DNA from 4 places in the Streptomyces sp. CLV115 genome. Region 1 is predicted to be linked to each of the others. Evidence: riboswitches for the same ligand, from Rfam matches in the RefSeq annotation. Region 1 holds a riboswitch; each other region holds the start of a gene.
The links. A riboswitch is a leader RNA that binds a small molecule or an ion and turns the genes downstream of it on or off. The one in region 1 is predicted to bind cobalamin.

Region 1 (4,465 bases):
GTCGGCCTGCCCGGTGGTGCGGAAGTCGCCCTTGGTGAGGCAACCGGGGATCGTCTCGCCGTCACCGATGTCTCTCGGGCAGACGTACTTGACGAGGTCCCCGAGAAGGTCGTGCCCGCCGAAGTCGCGCGGGTCCTTGCCGGTGGCCTCGGCCACGAGCGCCAGACGTGCGGCGGCCGAGACGTCGGGAATCCCGTCCCTGCCCGCCGGGTACGCGTACGCGTCCGTCTGCGCGGGTGCGGCCAGGAACGCGGCGGCCCTCCGCGCCGCCGGGCTCCTGGGATCGGCGGCGGCCAGGGCGTAGACGACCTCGGTGGTGAGCAGGTGGTTCGCAGTGGTGGTGCCCGCGTCGACGACACGCTCCTCGTCCGTCAGGTTCCCGGTGAGCCAGCGGGTGGCGGCGGCCACGTCGACCGAGCCGGGAGGCACGGTCGGCGGGTTCGTCGGACCGGTCGGGTCCGTGGTGGGAACACCGCCCCCGGCCCGTACGTCGTCGGGAGAGAAGGTGGGCTTGCCGGTGGTGCCGCCGACGTCGGTACCGCCGAACACCCAGGCGTCCACGTCGCCGTCCTCGGGGGTGCGGGACATGGCGCCGAGAGGGCTGTAGGTCCAGTTCTTCTGTCCGGGCGAGGCGATCCAGTACGACCAGTACGCGGTGGCCTGCGGGGTGAGGACGCAGTCCTCCTTGTCCGGAGTGGGGTACTCCGTGCCGGTGTCGAACGAACCGTTGCCTATCCGGCAGATGAATCCGTCGCCGTCGTGGACGGTGCCGGTGGTGCTGAACCCGCCCTCGTGCAGCAGCTCGTAGCCGGTCGTGGGGGTGGTGTCGCAGCCGCGTACCACCGGGCCGCCGAACGGGCCGAAGTCCACTGCGACGATGGCGCCGGTCGTGGCGGTGCACTGCTCGACGGGGGCGGCACCCGCCGGTGAGGCAGTGGAGAACGCCACTCCCGCACCGAGCATCAGAAGCGAAGCGGTCAAGAGGGACAGCAGCCGCTGTCTCCTGCTCGTCCGCCGTTTCGACTGCTGGTCGATCCCCACGCGGCCCCTCGTCCCTGCCGGACGGCTGCGTACGTGGCGATGCGCCCCCGCGCGGCTGCCGTGCCGTGGGGAAGGGTGCGACGACCACGCCGTAGTCCGCGACGGCGTTCCTCGTGTGTCTGTCCCTGCTCCAGGCATTCCGGCTCACCCGGGACGAACCGGGCCTACGGTTGCGGGTCAGCGCCGGAATTCGACCGGCTTCCCCTGGTGCTGAGCGTCTGTCAGCCGGAGTGCAACACGGATCCGGGCGGGCGGTCAAGATGGTGTGTGCCTCACCGGACGAATACCGGACACCCGGGGACCGTCCCCTCCGAACGGCTGGCGGACCCTTGACCACTCGGGTAGCGTCCTGGGCTGCCAGATGGGGGAATCCGGTGTGAATCCGGAGCTGACGCGCAGCGGTGTGGGACGGCGGGGGCCGTTTCCGAGCCCGAATGCCCTTCTGGCGAGCAGTACCCGAAGCCGTACCACGCGTTCCGGACGGCGGCTCCGACCATGCCCGGCCGTGCCCTTGCACGGAGAGCCCGGCATGCGCCGGAGGCCGGCGTCCGCCGATTCCAGGAGCAGGCCATGCCCCGTCTTCGTGCGTCCCGCCGCCTCGCACTCGTGCTGCCGGCAGTGTGCGGAGCTCTTGCCCTCACCGCCCCGTCCGCCTTCGCGACCTCCGGTCCCGCGCAGGTGGCCAAGTCCAGGGCCAACGGTGTTTCCTATCTCAGGTCGCTCCAGGCGGCGGACGGTTCGTACGCCGGCTCCGGCCTGTCCAACGAGTGGGCGTTCAGCGCCCTCGCGGCGTCCGGAACCGCCGTCGTCGATGTCGCTCCGGGCGGTGACACCACGAAGAACGCCCGCACCGTCTACCGCAACCTGCTGTCCACGTCCGGCTGGCCCTCCGCCGCCCCCGTGGTCACCGACTACGAGCGGGGCACGCTGAACGCGTACGCCGCCGGCATCGACCCGGCCCGCGTCTCCGCGTCCCGCAACCTCGTCGCCGACATCTACTCGTACTGGCAGACCGCCGAGCCCGGCTACTTCGGCCCGTCCGGAAACTTCAACGGCACCGTCTTCGCGGCTCTCGCCCTCGGCGGCGCCAGGACCCGGGCCGACGGCGCCCGCGTCCCGCAGTCGCTGACCGACTCGGTGGTCACCCGTATCCGGGCCAACCAGCACGTCGACGGCGGCTGGACCTACAGCAGGGCCGAAGGCGACTCCACGGCTCTCGACTCCGCGAGCGACGTCGACATGACCGGCGCCGCGATGGCCGCCCTCTGTGTCTCGGGCGTTCCCGGTACCGACGCGGACGTCGTCCGGGCCAAGAACTTCCTCAAGGGCAAACTGGTCGGCACCACCGGTGCGTTCAACTCCCTCTACGGGGTCAACACCAGTTCCAACGGCTGGGGCGTGGCGGGGCTGAACGCCTGTGGAATCAACCCCCAGACCGGCGACTTCGTCACCGTCAACGGCAAGACACCGATCGACTTCCTGATCGCGAACCAGTTCGACCCGGCGGGCGGCTTCAAGTACAAGCCGTCCGACACCGCACCGTCGCCCTACTCCTCGATCGACGCACTTCGCGCGGTCGCCGGCGGTGGCTTCACGGCCGCCCCGCCGGTCCCGGTCACCCCGGGCGCTCCGCAGTGGGTCGCCCAGCCCGCCTTCACCGCGGGCACCTCCACCGAGCTCGCGCTGACCGTCGACGACGGCACCGGCAACCTGAAGGTGTGCTCGGTGCACTTCACCCCGACCGGGACGACCACGACCCTCGGGGAGGTACTGGCCGCCGCGACCAGCGGAGCCTCTCCGGCGGGCTGCGTCACGAGCGTGACCCCCACCTCGGGCACCGGTACCATCACCGCGGTCAACGGCAGGACCAACAGCGGCTCCAACACCTGGAAGGCCGCCGTCGACGGCTCCGCCTTCGGCGTCGCCGTCCGCGAGAAGGTGATCAAGGTGGGCGACACCATCGCTCTGCGCCGGGGGCCTGATTCTCAGGGGTGAGGGCCCGTCGAGGGCCCTCACCCCTGAGTCCGAAGCGAGGGAGTGTCAGTTGCCCGTATCCACTCCGTTGTGTCGCCCCCCGTGTCCGGCGTCACTTCGGACTCGCGTACGCGCGCAGCCGCTCCTCGCGGCTTGTCAGACAACAGCTCGCACAACGCACCTCCTCCGCGCTCGTGTAGTAAAGACAGCAGGTGTTGCGCAGATAGACCAGCCGCTCCGGTCCGCCCGGTGTCCGCCGGACCCGTGCGACCTCGCCCAGTGCCGCGAGTCCGCCGGGTGCGGTGTCCGCGAACTGCCGCCAGCGGGCGGCCAGCAGATCCACCTGGTCGCCCAACGCGCACAGTGCCGTGGCGCAGCCGTGGGCGATCCCTCCGCTCAACTGCCTGGCCCCGGCGCGGGTGCGACGACGCAACGCGTCGGCGATGGGCAGCAGATGCCCGTCGAGCAGGGTGCGGTGCAGCAGCCGTACGGAGTCCTCCCCGGCCCGGGGCACCAGCAGCCGGGCCCTGCGCACCCGGACTCCGCCGATGCCGTGCGTGGCGGGGCGTACCAGGACATTGTCCGACCGCATGTCCGGGACCTCGTCGTGCAGCGCCCAGTGGAGCACGGCGGCGGCAGTGACCCGGCCCGCGTACACCGCCATCAGGGTCAGGGCGGTCGCATGGCCGCTGCGGTGGCCGCTGCTCGTGCGTTCGAGCTCCAGCAGCGTCGACAGCTCCTCGCTCGCCGGATCGGCCAGTCGGCCGGCTGCCAGCCACTGCCCTGCCTCGCTCGCGGGCGGTTCGCCCTCGGTGACCTGCCAGCGTGGTCCGTGCGGCAAGGGCGTCCAGACGGGGGAGGCGTCGTCGCTCATGACAGCGGGAGGTAGACGACGTTGGGGGAGCCGGTGACCGGGTGGACGCCGATCCGGGACGGTATCCCGTAGACCTCGGCCAGCAGTTCTTCCGTCAGTACCGCGTGCGGGGAACCGGACGCCACCAGTCGTCCGGCGCTGAGGACGAACAGCCGGTCGCAGTAGGAGGCAGCCAGATTGAGGTCGTGCAGCACCAGCAGATTGGTGGTGCCCAGGGTCCTCACCAGGCCGAGTATCTCCAGCTGGTAGCGGACGTCCAGATGGTTGGTGGGTTCGTCGAGCGCCAGCAGCCCCGGTTCCTGGACCAGGGCGCGGGCGATCAGGGCCCGTTGCCGTTCCCCGCCGGACAGCTCCTCGAACCGGCGGCCGGCCAGGGGCGCCGCGCCGACACGCTGGAGCGCCCGGTCGATGCGGCGGGCGTCCTCGGCGTCGTCCTGCTCCCAGAACCGTTTGTGCGGGCTTCGGCCCATCGCCACGATCTGGCGTACGGTCAGGCCGAAGGTGCCGGGGCTGTCCTGCGGAACGACGGCGACGCGGCGGGCCCGTTCCTTCGTACTGAGCGCCGCGGCGTCCGTT
Region 2 (4,465 bases), on a different contig from region 1:
GGTTACGCCTCCGAGGCGTTGCGCGCCCTGCTGCTGTTCGCCCGCGAGGAGGGGGTGCGTCGGGTGCACGGTGACACCGACCTGGACAACATCGCGTCCCAGCGCGTCATGGAAGCCGTCGGCATGCGTCTGGAGAAGCAGGACGAGCGGCTGAAGTACTACCGGACCGACTGGGGCCCGCGGTCCGAGGAGTAAGCCGGTGCGGGGGGAACGCCGGAACCCCGACGGGAGGTCCCGTCGGGGTTCCGGCGTTCCGCCCGCGTGTGATGCCGGTCAGCCGGCCGCGGTGGCGGGGCGGTTCGCGCCGCTGCCTCCGGTGGTCACGGCTCCGGTCCTCGGTGCGAGCAGCCGGTCCGTCAGCTGGCCGAAGAGGAGCCCGAAGGCCACCCAGAGGGTGGTCTGCACGGCGAGGGTGCTCAGTCGGAACTCCCAGAGCAGGGAGGCCGGGAAGTCCTTGCCGACTTCGTTGTACGAGGGCAGGAACGCGTAGGCGAACCCGATCACCAGGACGTACGCGGCGGATGCCGTGATCGTCGCGTTCCAGTTGCCCAGCCGGGGAGCCAGCCGTTTGCCGAGGATGACGGCGGCGACGGCCAGCAGCACGCTGAGGGCGACCATCAGGAAGAACAGCGCGGTGCGCGGGCCGATGGTGTCGGGGTTGCCGACGGCCGGCGGGTTGGCCGGGTACTTCAGGAACGGGACGACGTACACCGTCAGCAGTGCCGCGCCCGCGATCAGCGCGGCCGTGGCCCGCGGACCGAACCTGCCGATCCGGCCGAGGGCGTAGCAGAAGACGAGCGCGGCGATGCCGCCGATGGCGACACCGAAGACCAGTACACCGGTGGCGAGGCCGGCGGTGGACTGCATGGTGCGGCTGACCAGTTCCTCGCCGCCGTCGTGGTGGTGGCTGTGCGCCTCCTCCAGGGCGATGGCCGCGTCCACACGCGACTCACCGAGGAAGTAGGCGACCAGCAGAGCGAGTGCGCCCGCGGCGAGGCCGGCCAGCATGCCGCGGACGAGCAGGGCTCTGACAGATATGGAGTTCATGTGGTTTCCCCAGGATCGGACGGTACGTCAGTGGCAGGGGAAACCGAGGAGGTGGCGGCCGTCGTGGACCCACTCGTGGACACCTTCGCCGGAGATGACCGCGGTGGCGCCCTGCTCGGCGCCGACGAAGTACAGCAGTACGAGCATGAGGATGCCGAAGAAGACCGCCCAGGGGGCGATGGCCTTCAGGGAGATGGGGGTGATCGCCGGTACGGCGGTGGCGGGGGCAGCAGTCTGTGCCATGGCAGAACCTCCTGAGGGAACACGCGTCCCGATCGTGGTGCCTGAGACGTGGGTGCTGGGTCTGACTTCCCGCACAGGTACGGGTTCACAGTGGCGCGACCGTGCCGGATTCTCACCGGACTTCCGTCACACCTACGTCATGTTCGCCGTGACCATACCGCTTGGGGACAGGTGCCGCCATGGTGCCGGTGACGGGGCCCGACCGCCCGGATGCCAGGGTGGGCACACCCGAGGGGCCAGAGTTCAGGGAGTTGACCGGGTCATGGCAGTACAGGTGATGTTGATCTCACCGGCGCTCAACGCCGCGCTGCGCGAGGCCCGTTTCGACGGTGACGCACCGCTGGACGCGGCCGGGGTCCGCCGGGCGGAGGCGGTCGCGGCAGCGGTGCCGGACGCCGACCGGTATCTGCGCGGGCCGTCCGAACGATGTGCCGGGACCGCCGACGCGCTGGGGCTGCGGGCCGGACCCGAACCCACCGTGCAGGGCTGGGACATGGGCCGGTGGAGCGGTCGGCGGCTGGCGGCGGTGAGCGCGGCCGAGCCGGAGGCGGTGTCGTCCTGGCTGACCGATCCTTCGGCGGCTCCGCACGGTGGCGAGTCCCTGCTCGAACTCTGCGCCCGGGCCGGACGCTGGCTGGACGCGCTGGAATCCGCCGAGGGCGGCGGGGGCAGCCGCGTGCTGGCAATCGTCGAGCCGGCGGTGGTGCGGGCGGTGATCGTCGGGGCACTCGCGCTGCCGGTGGAGGCGTTCTGGCGGCTGGACGTCGCCCCGCTGACGCTGACCGCGCTCAGCGGCCGTTCCGGTCGGTGGAACCTGCGGTGCGGGCAGCAACTGTCCCCCGCGACCGGCCCCGCCGTCTGATCCGACCGATCCGATCCGACCGATCCGATCCGGGCGGCCGATCCGATCCGGGCGGCCGATCCGATCCGGCCTGCGATCCGGTCGGCCCCGCCGATCCCGCCGATCCCGCCGATCCGAATGCGCTGTCCGGGATCCGGAGCTACCCCCTATGGTGGTGGGTGCAGCTGGTTCGCCCTGTCCGCCAGGCAGGCGCGTCGCAAGAGGGAACCCGGTGGGAATCCGGGACTGCCCCGCAGCGGTGAGTGGGAACGACCGCCGTCATCGAGCACTGGACCCGACGGGTCCGGGAAGCGACGGCCAGTAGGTGTCTCGTACGCGGGACGCGCCCACGAGTCCGAAGACCTGCCACTGCCCGTGCGCGTCGGACGCGCACGGTGATCCCGGTGACCTCGTGGGCGGGTCGGCGTACATATCGAGCAGGTCACGCGCGTCGGCACGGCGCCGCGGATCCGCCCGGTCCGTCATCCCTTCGCGTCTGCGATCCGTCCCGGGGTCGTACCAGGACACGCTCGCGAAGGAGAGTCACGTGACCACCGAGTCCGCAGTCGCGGCAGCCCGGGCCACCGTGTACGGCTACCCCCGCCAAGGGGGCGACCGGGAACTGAAGAAGGCCGTCGAGGGCTACTGGAAGGGCCGCGTCACCGCAGCCGCCCTCCGGGAGACCGCCGAAGAACTGCGCCGCGCCAACTGGCGACGGCTTGCCGAGGACGGCATCCACGAGGTCCCGACCGGTGACTTCTCGTACTACGACCATGTGCTGGACACCAGCGTGATGGTCGGTGCCGTGCCCGTCCGGCACCGTGCGGCCGTCGCGGCCGACGCGCTGGACGGCTATTTCGCGATGGCGCGCGGGACACAGGACGTGGCGCCGCTCGAAATGACCAAGTGGTTCGACACGAATTACCACTATCTGGTGCCGGAGCTCGGCCCCGACACCGTCTTCGCCGCCGACTCCACCAAGCAGGTCCGGGAGTTCGGGGAGGCGCTGGCGCTCGGGCACGACGCCAGGCCGGTGCTGGTGGGTCCGGTGACCTATCTGCTGCTGGCCAAGCCCGCTCCCGGTGTCGCCGCCGACTTCGAACCGCTGACCCTGCTCGACCGGCTGCTGCCGGTGTACGCCGAGGTGCTGGCCGATCTGCGTGCGGCCGGTGCCCAGTGGGTTCAGCTCGACGAGCCCGCGCTGGTGCAGGACCGTTCCCCCGCGGAGCTGAACGCCGTCGCACGTGCCTACCGCGATCTCGGTGCGCTTGCCGACCGGCCGCGGCTTCTGGTCGCCTCGTACTTCGACCGGCTCGGTGACGCACTCGCCGTACTGGCGAAGTCTCCGGTCGAGGGCCTCGCCATGGACTTCACCGGTCCGGCCGCCGCCAATCTGCGGGATCTCGCCGGGGTCGGGGGTCTGCCGGGCAGGCGGCTGGTCGCCGGGGTCGTCGACGGCCGCAACGTGTGGATCAACGACCTCCAGCAGTCCCTGGCCACCCTAGGCACCCTGCTCGGTCTGGCCGGCCGGGTCGATGTGGCGGCCTCCTGCTCGCTGCTGCACGTGCCTCTCGACCTGGCCGCCGAGCGCGACATCGACCCGCAGGTGGGGCGCTGGCTGGCCTTCGCCCGGCAGAAGTCGGCCGAGATCGCCACGCTCGCCAGGGGGCTTGCCCGGGGCACCGCATCGATCGCCGCCGAACTCGTCGCCAACCGCGCCGACCTGGCCTCCCGGGCGGGCTCCGCGATCACCCACGATCCGGCGGTACGGGCCCGCGCCTCGGCCGTCACGGAGGCCGACTCGCACCGTGAACTGCCCTATCCGCAAAGGGCGGTGGCCCAGCGCGCCCGGCTCCGGCTACCGCTGCTGCCGACGACCACGATCGGCTCGTTCCCGCAGACCTCTCAACTGCGCACCGCACGAGCCGACCTGACGGCGGGGCACATCGACGCGGCCGCGTACGACAAGCGCATCGAGGCCGAGATCCAGGAAGTGATCGCGTTCCAGGAGGCTGCGGGCATCGATGTGCTGGTGCACGGGGAGCCGGAACGCAACGACATGGTGCAGTACTTCGCCGAACGGCTCACCGGCTGCCTCGCCACCCGGCACGGCTGGGTCCAGTCGTACGGCACCCGGTATGTGCGGCCGCCGATCCTGGCCGGGGACATCGCGCGCCCGGAGCCGATGACGGTCCGCTGGACGACGTACGCGCAGTCGCTCACCGGCCGGCCGGTCAAGGGCATGCTCACCGGCCCCGTCACCATGCTCGCCTGGTCCTTCGTCCGTGACGACCAGCCGCTCGGCGAGACCGCGCGCCAGATCGCCCTCGCACT
Region 3 (4,465 bases), on a different contig from region 1:
GGGTGCGCATCATCCGGCCGTACAGCTCGCGCGCCGGCATCGACTTGCGGGCCAGGCCCCTGGCCTCGGCCGCCCGGTACGCGGCGTCGAACTCGTCGCCCCACAGGTCGACCAGCTCGGGCACGTCGGCGGGCGAGAACAGCGACCAGTCGCCGTCCGCGTCGACCCGGCGCATGAACTCGTCCGGGATCCAGTGCGCCAGATTGAGGTTGTGGGTGCGCCGCTGGTCCTCACCCGTGTTGTCGCGCAGCTCCAGGAACTCCTCGATGTCCGCGTGCCAGGTCTCCAGGTAGACGGCGGCGGCGCCCTTGCGGCGGCCCCCCTGGTTGACCGCGGCGACGGAGGCGTCGAGCGTCTTCAGGAACGGCACGATGCCGTTGGAGTGCCCGTTGGTGCCCCGGATCAGCGAACCGCGGGAGCGGATGCGGGAGTACGACAGACCGATGCCGCCCGCGTGCTTCGAGAGCCGCGCCACCTGGTGATAGCGGTCGTAGATCGAGTCGAGCTCGTCCAGCGGGGAGTCCAGCAGGTAGCAGGAGGACATCTGCGGGTGCCGGGTGCCGGAGTTGAAGAGGGTGGGGGAGGAGGGCAGGTAGTCGAGCCGGCTCATCAGCCCGTACAGCGCCGCCACCTCGTCCACGGCGCGCTGCGACTCGTCCTCGGCCAGCCCGGCCGCGACCCGCAGCATGAAGTGCTGGGGCGTCTCGACGACCTGACGGGTGTGCGGGTGGCGCAGCAGGTACCGGCTGTGCAGGGTCCGCAGCCCGAAGTAGCCGAAGCGGTCGTCCGCGCCGTCGGCGAGCGAGCGGGCCACCAACGCGTCGAGGGCGGCCGCGTGGGTGGCGACGAACGCGGCGGTACGGTCCGCGATCAGGCCCTCGCGGTGGCCGACGGCGACCGAGGCGGAGAAGGAGACCGCGCCCTGGCCGGCCGCCTCGTCCGCGATGGCGAGGGTCAGCAGCCGGGCGGCGAGCCGGGAGTACGCGGGGTCCTCGGAGATCAGCCCCGCGGCGGCCTCGGTGGCCAGCGACCGCAGTTCGGCCTCGTCCGCGCGGGCGCTGCGGCCACGCAGCGCGGCGGCGGCGACCCGGCCGGGGTCGGTGTCGGGCAGATCGGCGGTCAGGTCGGTCAGGGTCCGCAGCAGTGCGGTTCCCGGTCCGTCCTGTGCGGCGGCCTCGGACTCGGCTGCTGCGGACACGGCGACTGAAGCCGGATCGGCTGGCGCGATGGTCACGTGGTGCTCTCCCTCGCTCGGCTCGGGGCCGGCGGGGAACGGGGCAGCCCTGCGCAAGCACACCCGGGACAGGGCAGCACTCCGCACGGCGTCCACCGGCCCAACCGCGAGGCCCGGACGTCTGGGCATCCGGTTCGGTCGAGCCGGATGCGCTGCCGGCAGGTCATCGGACTGACTCGGGGGTGCACAAAAGCGCACTGAATACACCGTTGCGGGACAGTTCCGGATTCGCACCGGATTCCCCTGCGGCGACAGCGAGGACGAGCATACATGTGGGGGCTGCCCGATGAGGAAGCCCCCACATGTTGTGTCGTGCGTTCGAGTCGGGCCCACAGAACGGGCCGTGCGGCCCTTTCCCGGGCCGCCCGGCCGGATCACGCCGACGGCCCGCCGCGCCCCGTTGCAGGGGGCTCGACGGGCCGTCGGAAGGCCGTGGGCGACGGTCGTCAGTGGCCGCCCGGAGCCCCCGCGGTGGCCGGCGGGAGCTCGGTGGCGACGCCCGGGTCGCCCGCGTCGGCGGTGTAGTCGGACGGGGAGGTCTCGTCGATCCCGGCGGGCGCCTTCAGGGCGTTCAGGACGAAGGTGAGCACCACCGTCACCACCACGTTCAGCACGAACGCGGTGAGACCGATGTAGCCGATCTCGCCGATTCCCGGGATCTCCTTGGACGAGCCGCCGAAGTGCGCCTGGGTCGGACTGGCGACCCCGTACGCGGCCACCGTCCCGTACACCATGCCGACCGCCCAGCCCGCGAGCAGCGCCCAGCGGTGGAACCAGCGGGTGAACAGGCCGCCGACCAGGGCCGGCATGGTCTGGAGGATCCAGATGCCGCCGAGCAGCTGGAAGTTGATCGCGACCGTCTTGTCCATGGTGAGGACGAAGGCCAGTGCGCCGACCTTGACCAGCAGCGACACCAGCTTGGAGACCTTGGTCTCCTGCTCCGGGGTCGCGTCCGGCCTCAGGAAGTCCTTGTAGATGTTGCGGGTGAACAGGTTGGCCGCGGCGATCGACATGATCGCGGCGGGCACCAGCGCGCCGATGCCGATGGCGGCGAACGCGACGCCCGCGAACCAGTCCGGGAACATGTTCTCGAACAGCTGCGGAATGGCCAGCTGGCCGTTGTCCACCTTGATCCCGGCGGCGATGGCCATGAAGCCGAGCAGCGCCAGCAGACCCAGCATCAGCGAGTACAGCGGCAGGATCGTGGTGTTGCGCCGGATCACGTCGCGGCTGCGGCTGGAGAGCGTCGCCGTGATCGAGTGCGGATACATGAACAGCGCCAGCGCCGAGCCCAGTGCCAGGGTGGCGTAGCCCCACTGGCCCGCCTCACCGGGTGCGAGTCCGGCCACCGGCTTTCCGGCCGCCTCGTTCTTCTGCGAGAACGCCTCGCCCGCCTTGGCGAAGATGTCGTCGAAGCCGCCGAGCTTGATCGGGATGTAGATGATCGCCACCGCGATGACCAGGTAGATCAGCCCGTCCTTGACGAAGGCGATCAGCGCGGGCGCGCGCAGCCCGGACGAGTAGGTGTACGCGGCGAGCACCGCGAACGCGATCAGCAGCGGCAGGTCCTTGACGAACCAGTGGGTGTTCTCGCCGCCGCCGACGCCCATCACGTCCAGCACCGCCTGGATGCCGACCAGTTGGAGCGCGATGTACGGCATCGTGGCGAGGATGCCGGTGATCGCGACCGCCAGCGAGAGGCTCTTCGAGCCGAACCGCCCGCGGACGAAGTCCGAGGTGGTGACGTAGCCGTGCTTGTGCGAGACCGACCACAGTCGCGGCAGGAAGGTGAAGATCAGCGGATACACGAGGATCGTGTACGGCACGGCGAAGAAGCCCGCCGCGCCCGCCGCGTAGATCGCCGCGGGAACGGCGACGAAGGTGTACGCGGTGTACAGGTCGCCGCCGAGCAGGAACCAGGTGACCCAGGTGCCGAAGGACCGTCCGCCCAGGCCCCATTCGTCGAGGCTGGCCTCGTTCTCGGCCTTGCGCCAGCGCGCGGCCAGGAAGCCCATGACCGTGACGGCCACGAAGAAGAAGATGAAGACGCCGAGCGCGACGCCGTTCACGCCGTCCTTCATGCCGACGCACCCCCCTTGCGGGCGCGCTGGTCACGCTGCCACAGCTTGTACGCGGTCATCGTGAGCGCGGTGGAGATGAGCACCCAGAGCATCTGGTACCAGTAGAAGAACGGAATGCCGATGAAGGTGGGGTCCACCTTCGCGTACGAACTCACCCAGAGCATCGCCACGAACGGCGCGACGAGACAGAGGGCGATGACCACCCGCACCGGTGTGACGGTGGGTGGTTTTCCTTCTGGTCCTGCTGGCATGTGGCGACTCCGTCCCCTCGCTGAGCACCTTGTAATGCGCAGGAAATCTAGGGGAGGTTTCCGGTCAGCGTCACCCCCCGTCCGCATTGCGGTCCGGCAACGGTCGGCCGAGTGGGCACCCATGCTCGAAATCCGGCCGGACATACGATGGCCGGTCCGCACCAGGACACGCGAAAGGCCCCCGCGGAGCGATGCGTTCCACGGGGGCCGACCGGTGGTGCGGACTCAGTCCGCGGGCCGCTTCAGGCGCGCCACGAACTTGTACCGGTCGCCGCGGTAGACCGAGCGCACCCACTCCACCGGTTCGCCCTGTCCGTCGATCGAGTGCCGGGAGAGCATCAGCATCGGCAGGCCCACGTCCGTACCGAGCAGCCCGGCCTCGCGCGGGGTGGCCAGCGAGGTCTCGATGGTCTCCTCGGCCTCGGCCAGCCGGACGTCGTACACCTCCGCGAGCGCGGTGTAGAGGGAGGTGTACTTCACCAGTGAACGGCGCAGCGCCGGAAAGCGTTTGGCCGAAAGGTGGGTGGTCTCGATCGCCATCGGCTCGCCGCTGGCGAGCCGCAGCCGCTCGATCCGCAGCACCCGGCCGCCCGCGGTGATGTCGAGCAGTCCCGCGAGGGTGTCGTCGGCCGTCACATAGCCGATGTCCAGCAGCTGGGACGTCGGCTCAAGGCCCTGGGCGCGCATGTCCTCGGTGTACGAGGTCAGTTGCAGCGCCTGTGAGACCTTCGGCTTGGCCACGAAGGTGCCCTTGCCCTGGATGCGTTCCAGCCGGCCCTCGACGACCAGCTCCTGGAGCGCCTGGCGCACGGTGGTGCGCGAGGTGTCGAACTCGGCGGCCAGGGTCCGCTCCGGCGGCACGGGAGTGCCCGGCGGCATGGTGTCCGTCATGTCGAGCA
Region 4 (4,465 bases), on a different contig from region 1:
CGCGACCGAAGGCTGCGCCGTCCGCATCGCCATCGGTGAAGCGGACAGCCCCAATGTCCAACAGCGCGGAAAGGAGGAGAAGTTCGGCCACGGTATCGAGTCCCGCTGCCGCTTGGCGCTCATGCACTACCGGCAGTTGACCGACATACCCGGCATCGAACTGCGCACGCACGGGACGACTCTCTACAACAGCCTGTACCGGGCCGACGACCAGATGCTGGTCAACACGCACGCCTGGGGCGTCAACGCCTACCGGGCACCCGTGTGGCACCTGCGGCGCAATCGCGGGGGCGGCATGTTCGACGTGTACGCGGACAGTTTCAGCGCCACGTGGGACACGGCCACACCCGTGGAAAGGTGAACCCATGGCACGGACCGAGTTCTACGACGACCCGAACGCGCCGAAGCCCAACAGCCTGGTCGTGGCCGCTTCCGCCGTGGTGACGGACGAGGCGGGACGGATCCTGATGCAGCGACGGCGGGACAACGGACTCTGGGCCCTGCCGGGCGGGGGCATGGACCTGACCGACTCACTGCCCGGCACCGCCGTCCGGGAGGTCAGGGAGGAAACCGGGCTCAATGTCGAGATCACCGGGCTCGTCGGCACATACACGGACCCGAAGCATGTCATCGCGTACAGCGACGGTGAGGTTCGCCGCCAGTTCGCTGTGGTGTTCACGGCACGCATCATCGGCGGCGAACTGGGCATCTCCGGCGAGTCGACGGACCTCCGATTCGTCACCCCGGACGAACTGGACGCGCTGCCCATGCACCACACCCAGCGGCTGAGGATCGACCACTTCCGGGCGAACCGAGCGACGCCGCACCTGGGGTGATCGCCCGGCTCGGCAGGTACGCCCGAACCAGATGGTCGACCAGGGCTACTACTGGAACAAGTTCTCGTTACAGTGGGGCGACGCATCGGAGCCGCGAACCCGTACGCCGTCCAGAGAGATGGGGACCTCATGACGCAGGTGACCGACCACGGCGGGGGCGTGCACAGCATCAAGGTGCCCATCCCGGACAATCCGCTCGGCCACACCCTCGTACACGTCCTGGACACCGATCGGGGCCCGGTGCTGATCGACACCGGGTGGGACGATCCCGAGGCCTGGGACACGCTCGGCGCCGGACTCACCGCCGTCGGCACGGAGATGGCCGACATCCACGGTGTGGTCATCACCCACCACCACCCCGACCACCACGGGCTCTCCGGGCAGGTGCGCGAGGCCTCCGGGGCCTGGATCGCCATGCATGCGGCGGACACCGCGATCGTGCGCCGTACCCGGGAGTCCGAACCCGGCAGGTGGCTGACCTATCTCGCGGCCAAACTCACCGCGGTCGGAGCACCCGAGGAGCACCTCGCGCCGTTGCGGGCCGCCGCGGCCGGCCGGAGCCGGACACGCACCCTGCCGGGGCTGCGGGCCGCGCTCCCGGACCGGGAGATCGTGCCGGGCGAGCTGCTGGACCTGGCGGGGCGCAGGCTGCGGGCGATCTGGACACCGGGGCACACGCCCGGGCATGTGTGCCTGCACCTGGAGGAGGAGCACCCGGGCAATCTGCCGGGGCGGGGACGGCTCTTCTCGGGGGACCATCTGCTGCCGGGGATCAGTCCGCACATCGGGCTGTACGAGGACCCGGACGACGCGACGGCCACCGATCCCCTCGGTGACTACCTCGACTCGCTGGAGCGGATCGGCAGGCTCGGGGCCGCCGAGGTGCTGCCCGCCCATCAGTACGCCTTCACCGATGCGGCGGGGCGCGTGCAGGAACTGCTCGGGCATCACGAGGAGCGGCTGACGGGGCTGCTCGGGCTGCTGGCGGAGCCGCTGACGCCGTGGGAGCTGGCCGAGCGGATGGAGTGGAACCGGCCCTGGGAGCAGATCCCGCACGGCTCCCGGAACATCGCCGTCTCGGAGGCGGAGGCGCATCTGCGGCGGCTGGTGAAGCTGGGGCGTGCGGAGGCGGTGCCGGGGAGCGAGCCGGTGGCCTACCTCGCGGTGTGAGCGGTGTGAGCGGTGGGGCGGTGTGCGTGGTGTGAGTGGTGTGAGTGGGGTGCGTGTGGTTTCGCTTACGTGGGCAGGGGCGCGCTTGCGCGGGCAGGGCGCGTACGTGAGCAGTGACACGTACGGGGCGCTCCTCCCGGCCCGGAGTCCGGGTGGTGCCGCCCGGTAGAGTGTGCGGGTCGTCATCATGCCCGTTCAGGGGGAAGCCGGTGCGAATCCGGCACTGACCACGCAGCCGTGAACCGTCTTCGCAGGCGGTGAGTCGGAATGCCCTGTCCGCGGTCGTGACCGGCTCGGACCACCGGATCCCCCGGTGGTCGGCACCGTCGAGGTACACGGGGTCGGAGCCTGGTGCCTGAGCGTGCCTGTGCCCGGTTCACCCCGCAGGAGAGGCCCCGCCCGCCATGACCGTACGTCGCAGCGCAGCAACGCTCGCCGCCACCGCCGCCGTGCTCTGCGCGGCCGCTGCGCCGGTCGCGGTGGCAGCGCCGTCCCCCTCGCCCTCGCCGTCCGTCGCGCTGCCGTCCGGGCTGTACGGCACGAAGGACCCCACCTACGACGGGGTGTGGCGGCAGTCCCTGGCCTTCCTCGCGCAGCGGCTCGAAGGGGTCACCCCGGCCGCGAAGTCGGTGGACTGGCTGATCGGCCAGCAGTGCGCCGACGGCTCCTACGCCGCGTACCGGCCCGACGCCGCCCAGCCGTGCGACGCCAAGACGGTGCGGGACACCAATGCCACCGCGGCGGCCGCCCAGGCGCTGGTCGAGGTCGGCGGGCACCGCGAGACCGTGAACGACTCGGTGCGCTGGCTGAAGTCCGTACAGAACGAGGACGGCGGCTGGGGCTACACCGCGGGTGCGCCCAGTGACGCCAACTCCACCTCTCTGGTGATCGGCGCCCTCGCCCGTCAGGGGCAGCGCCTCGCGGACATCACGACCCCCGATGGCAAGACCCCCTACGACCCGCTGCTCGCCCTCGCCCTCCCGTGCGGCGGCAAGGACGGCGGCGCCTTCGCCTACCAGCCCGACAAGAAGGGCGGGCTCGCCGCGAACGCGGACGCCACCGCGGCCGCCGTCCTCGGCACGATGGGCAAGGCTCTGGCGGTCGGGAACAACGCCGCGGGCAAGGCGCCCACCTGCCGGTCCGGTTCCGGGCTCACGCCCGAGCAGGCCGCCCAGAACGGCGCCCACTACCTCACCGGCGCCCTCGCCGGCAGCGGCCACCTGAACCTGGCGCCGATGCCCGGTGCCACCGACACCACCCCGCAGCCCGACTTCGGCAACACCGCCGACGCGGTCGTCGCGCTCTCCGCGGCCGGCCACCAGGACAAGGCGGCCGGAGCCGTCGACTGGCTGAAGAAGAACTCCGCGGACTGGGCCGGCCAGAACGGCCCCGCCGCCTACGCCCAGCTGGTCCTGGCCGCCCACGCGACCGGCAACGACGCCCGGGACTTCGGCGGCGTCGACCTGGTCGCCCGGCTCAACGCGGCCGGCCCCGAACCCGCCTCCGTCGTGACGCCCGACCCGTCCGCCGACACCGGGTACGAGGCCACGGAGAAGGACCAGGTCCACAGCGGCGACGACGTGATCGGGGGCGTGTGGTGGTACGTCGGCATCGCCCTCGTCCTCGCGGCCATCGCGTTCTTCCTGATCAGCGGTCGCCGGAAGAACAGGCAGCCGTGAGGCGCGCGGGGCGGGCCACCGCGCTGCTGGTGGTCCTGGGCGCCGTCCTGGCCGTGCTCGGCGCGGGACCGGCCCAGGCGGCCGGGTACCGGTACTGGTCGTTCTGGGAGGGCTCCGGCTCCGGCTGGACGTATGCCACCCAGGGCCCGTCGCTCGTCCGGCCGGACGACGGGGCGGTGCAGGGCTTCCGGTTCTCGGTCAGCGAGGACTCCCAGGACTCGGCGAAGCCGCGCCGCGCCGCGGAGTTCACGAAGATCTGCGCGGACACCCCGGCCGAGGACGGCACCAAGCGGATCGCGCTCGTCATCGACCCGGGCACGGCGGCGGACGCCCCGGCGGGTGAGAAGCCGCCCGCGCCGCGCACCGCGTGCGCGCGGGTCGCACCGGACGCGAGCGCCGCGGAGGCGCTCGCCTCGGTGGCGAAGCCGCTGCGCTACAACAGTGACGCGATGCTCTGCGCCATCTCCGGCTACCCGGGTTCGGGCTGCGGCGAACAGGTCTCCGGCAGCGGCAGCGGCAATGGCACGCCCGACGCGTCCGCCGCCGCGTCCGCCGCCGCGTCACCGGCCGGATCCGCGGCCTCCGGCACCTCGGGCGGTTCCGGCGGCCCGTCCGCCGGGGTGCTCGTCGGGGTCGGCGCCGTGCTCCTCCTCGGCATCGCCGCGGTCGTGCAGGCCCGCCGCCGCCGCGGATGACCGCCCGGACCCGCTCCGCCGTCCCGGCACGGCGTCGTCCGCTGCGCGCTCCCGAGGCGACCCGGAGCAACGCCGTGCCCGCCGG

Region 2: linked by a shared signal. The riboswitch ahead of metE (5-methyltetrahydropteroyltriglutamate--homocysteine S-methyltransferase) and the one ahead of AADR41_RS09680 (hypothetical protein) in region 1 are both predicted to bind cobalamin.
Region 3: linked by a shared signal. The riboswitch ahead of AADR41_RS08645 (ribonucleoside-diphosphate reductase subunit alpha) and the one ahead of AADR41_RS09680 (hypothetical protein) in region 1 are both predicted to bind cobalamin.
Region 4: linked by a shared signal. The riboswitch ahead of AADR41_RS11360 (prenyltransferase/squalene oxidase repeat-containing protein) and the one ahead of AADR41_RS09680 (hypothetical protein) in region 1 are both predicted to bind cobalamin.

The regions. Positions count from the first base shown of each region.
Region 1 covers NZ_JBCEWQ010000018.1:15,410-19,874, forward strand. Annotated here, with positions in the region: gene AADR41_RS09675 (prenyltransferase/squalene oxidase repeat-containing protein) at 1-1,041, opposite strand, end outside; cobalamin riboswitch at 1,363-1,501, shown strand; gene AADR41_RS09680 (hypothetical protein) at 1,612-3,036, shown strand; gene AADR41_RS09685 ((2Fe-2S)-binding protein) at 3,128-3,889, opposite strand; gene AADR41_RS09690 (ABC transporter ATP-binding protein) at 3,886-4,465, opposite strand, start outside.
Region 2 covers NZ_JBCEWQ010000029.1:13,127-17,591, reverse strand. Annotated here, with positions in the region: gene AADR41_RS13405 (GNAT family N-acetyltransferase) at 1-195, shown strand, start outside; gene AADR41_RS13400 (CbtA family protein) at 274-1,047, opposite strand; gene AADR41_RS13395 (CbtB domain-containing protein) at 1,075-1,290, opposite strand; gene AADR41_RS13390 (histidine phosphatase family protein) at 1,553-2,152, shown strand; cobalamin riboswitch at 2,300-2,516, shown strand; gene metE (5-methyltetrahydropteroyltriglutamate--homocysteine S-methyltransferase) at 2,679-4,465, shown strand, end outside.
Region 3 covers NZ_JBCEWQ010000015.1:56,042-60,506, reverse strand. Annotated here, with positions in the region: gene AADR41_RS08645 (ribonucleoside-diphosphate reductase subunit alpha) at 1-1,234, opposite strand, end outside; cobalamin riboswitch at 1,375-1,502, opposite strand; gene mctP (monocarboxylate uptake permease MctP) at 1,681-3,315, opposite strand; gene AADR41_RS08635 (DUF3311 domain-containing protein) at 3,312-3,566, opposite strand; gene AADR41_RS08630 (GntR family transcriptional regulator) at 3,792-4,465, opposite strand, start outside.
Region 4 covers NZ_JBCEWQ010000022.1:68,081-72,545, forward strand. Annotated here, with positions in the region: gene AADR41_RS11345 (helix-turn-helix domain-containing protein) at 1-361, shown strand, start outside; gene AADR41_RS11350 (NUDIX domain-containing protein) at 366-836, shown strand; gene AADR41_RS11355 (MBL fold metallo-hydrolase) at 966-2,006, shown strand; cobalamin riboswitch at 2,160-2,300, shown strand; gene AADR41_RS11360 (prenyltransferase/squalene oxidase repeat-containing protein) at 2,411-3,685, shown strand; gene AADR41_RS11365 (SCO2322 family protein) at 3,682-4,380, shown strand; gene AADR41_RS11370 (energy-coupling factor transporter transmembrane component T) at 4,377-4,465, shown strand, end outside.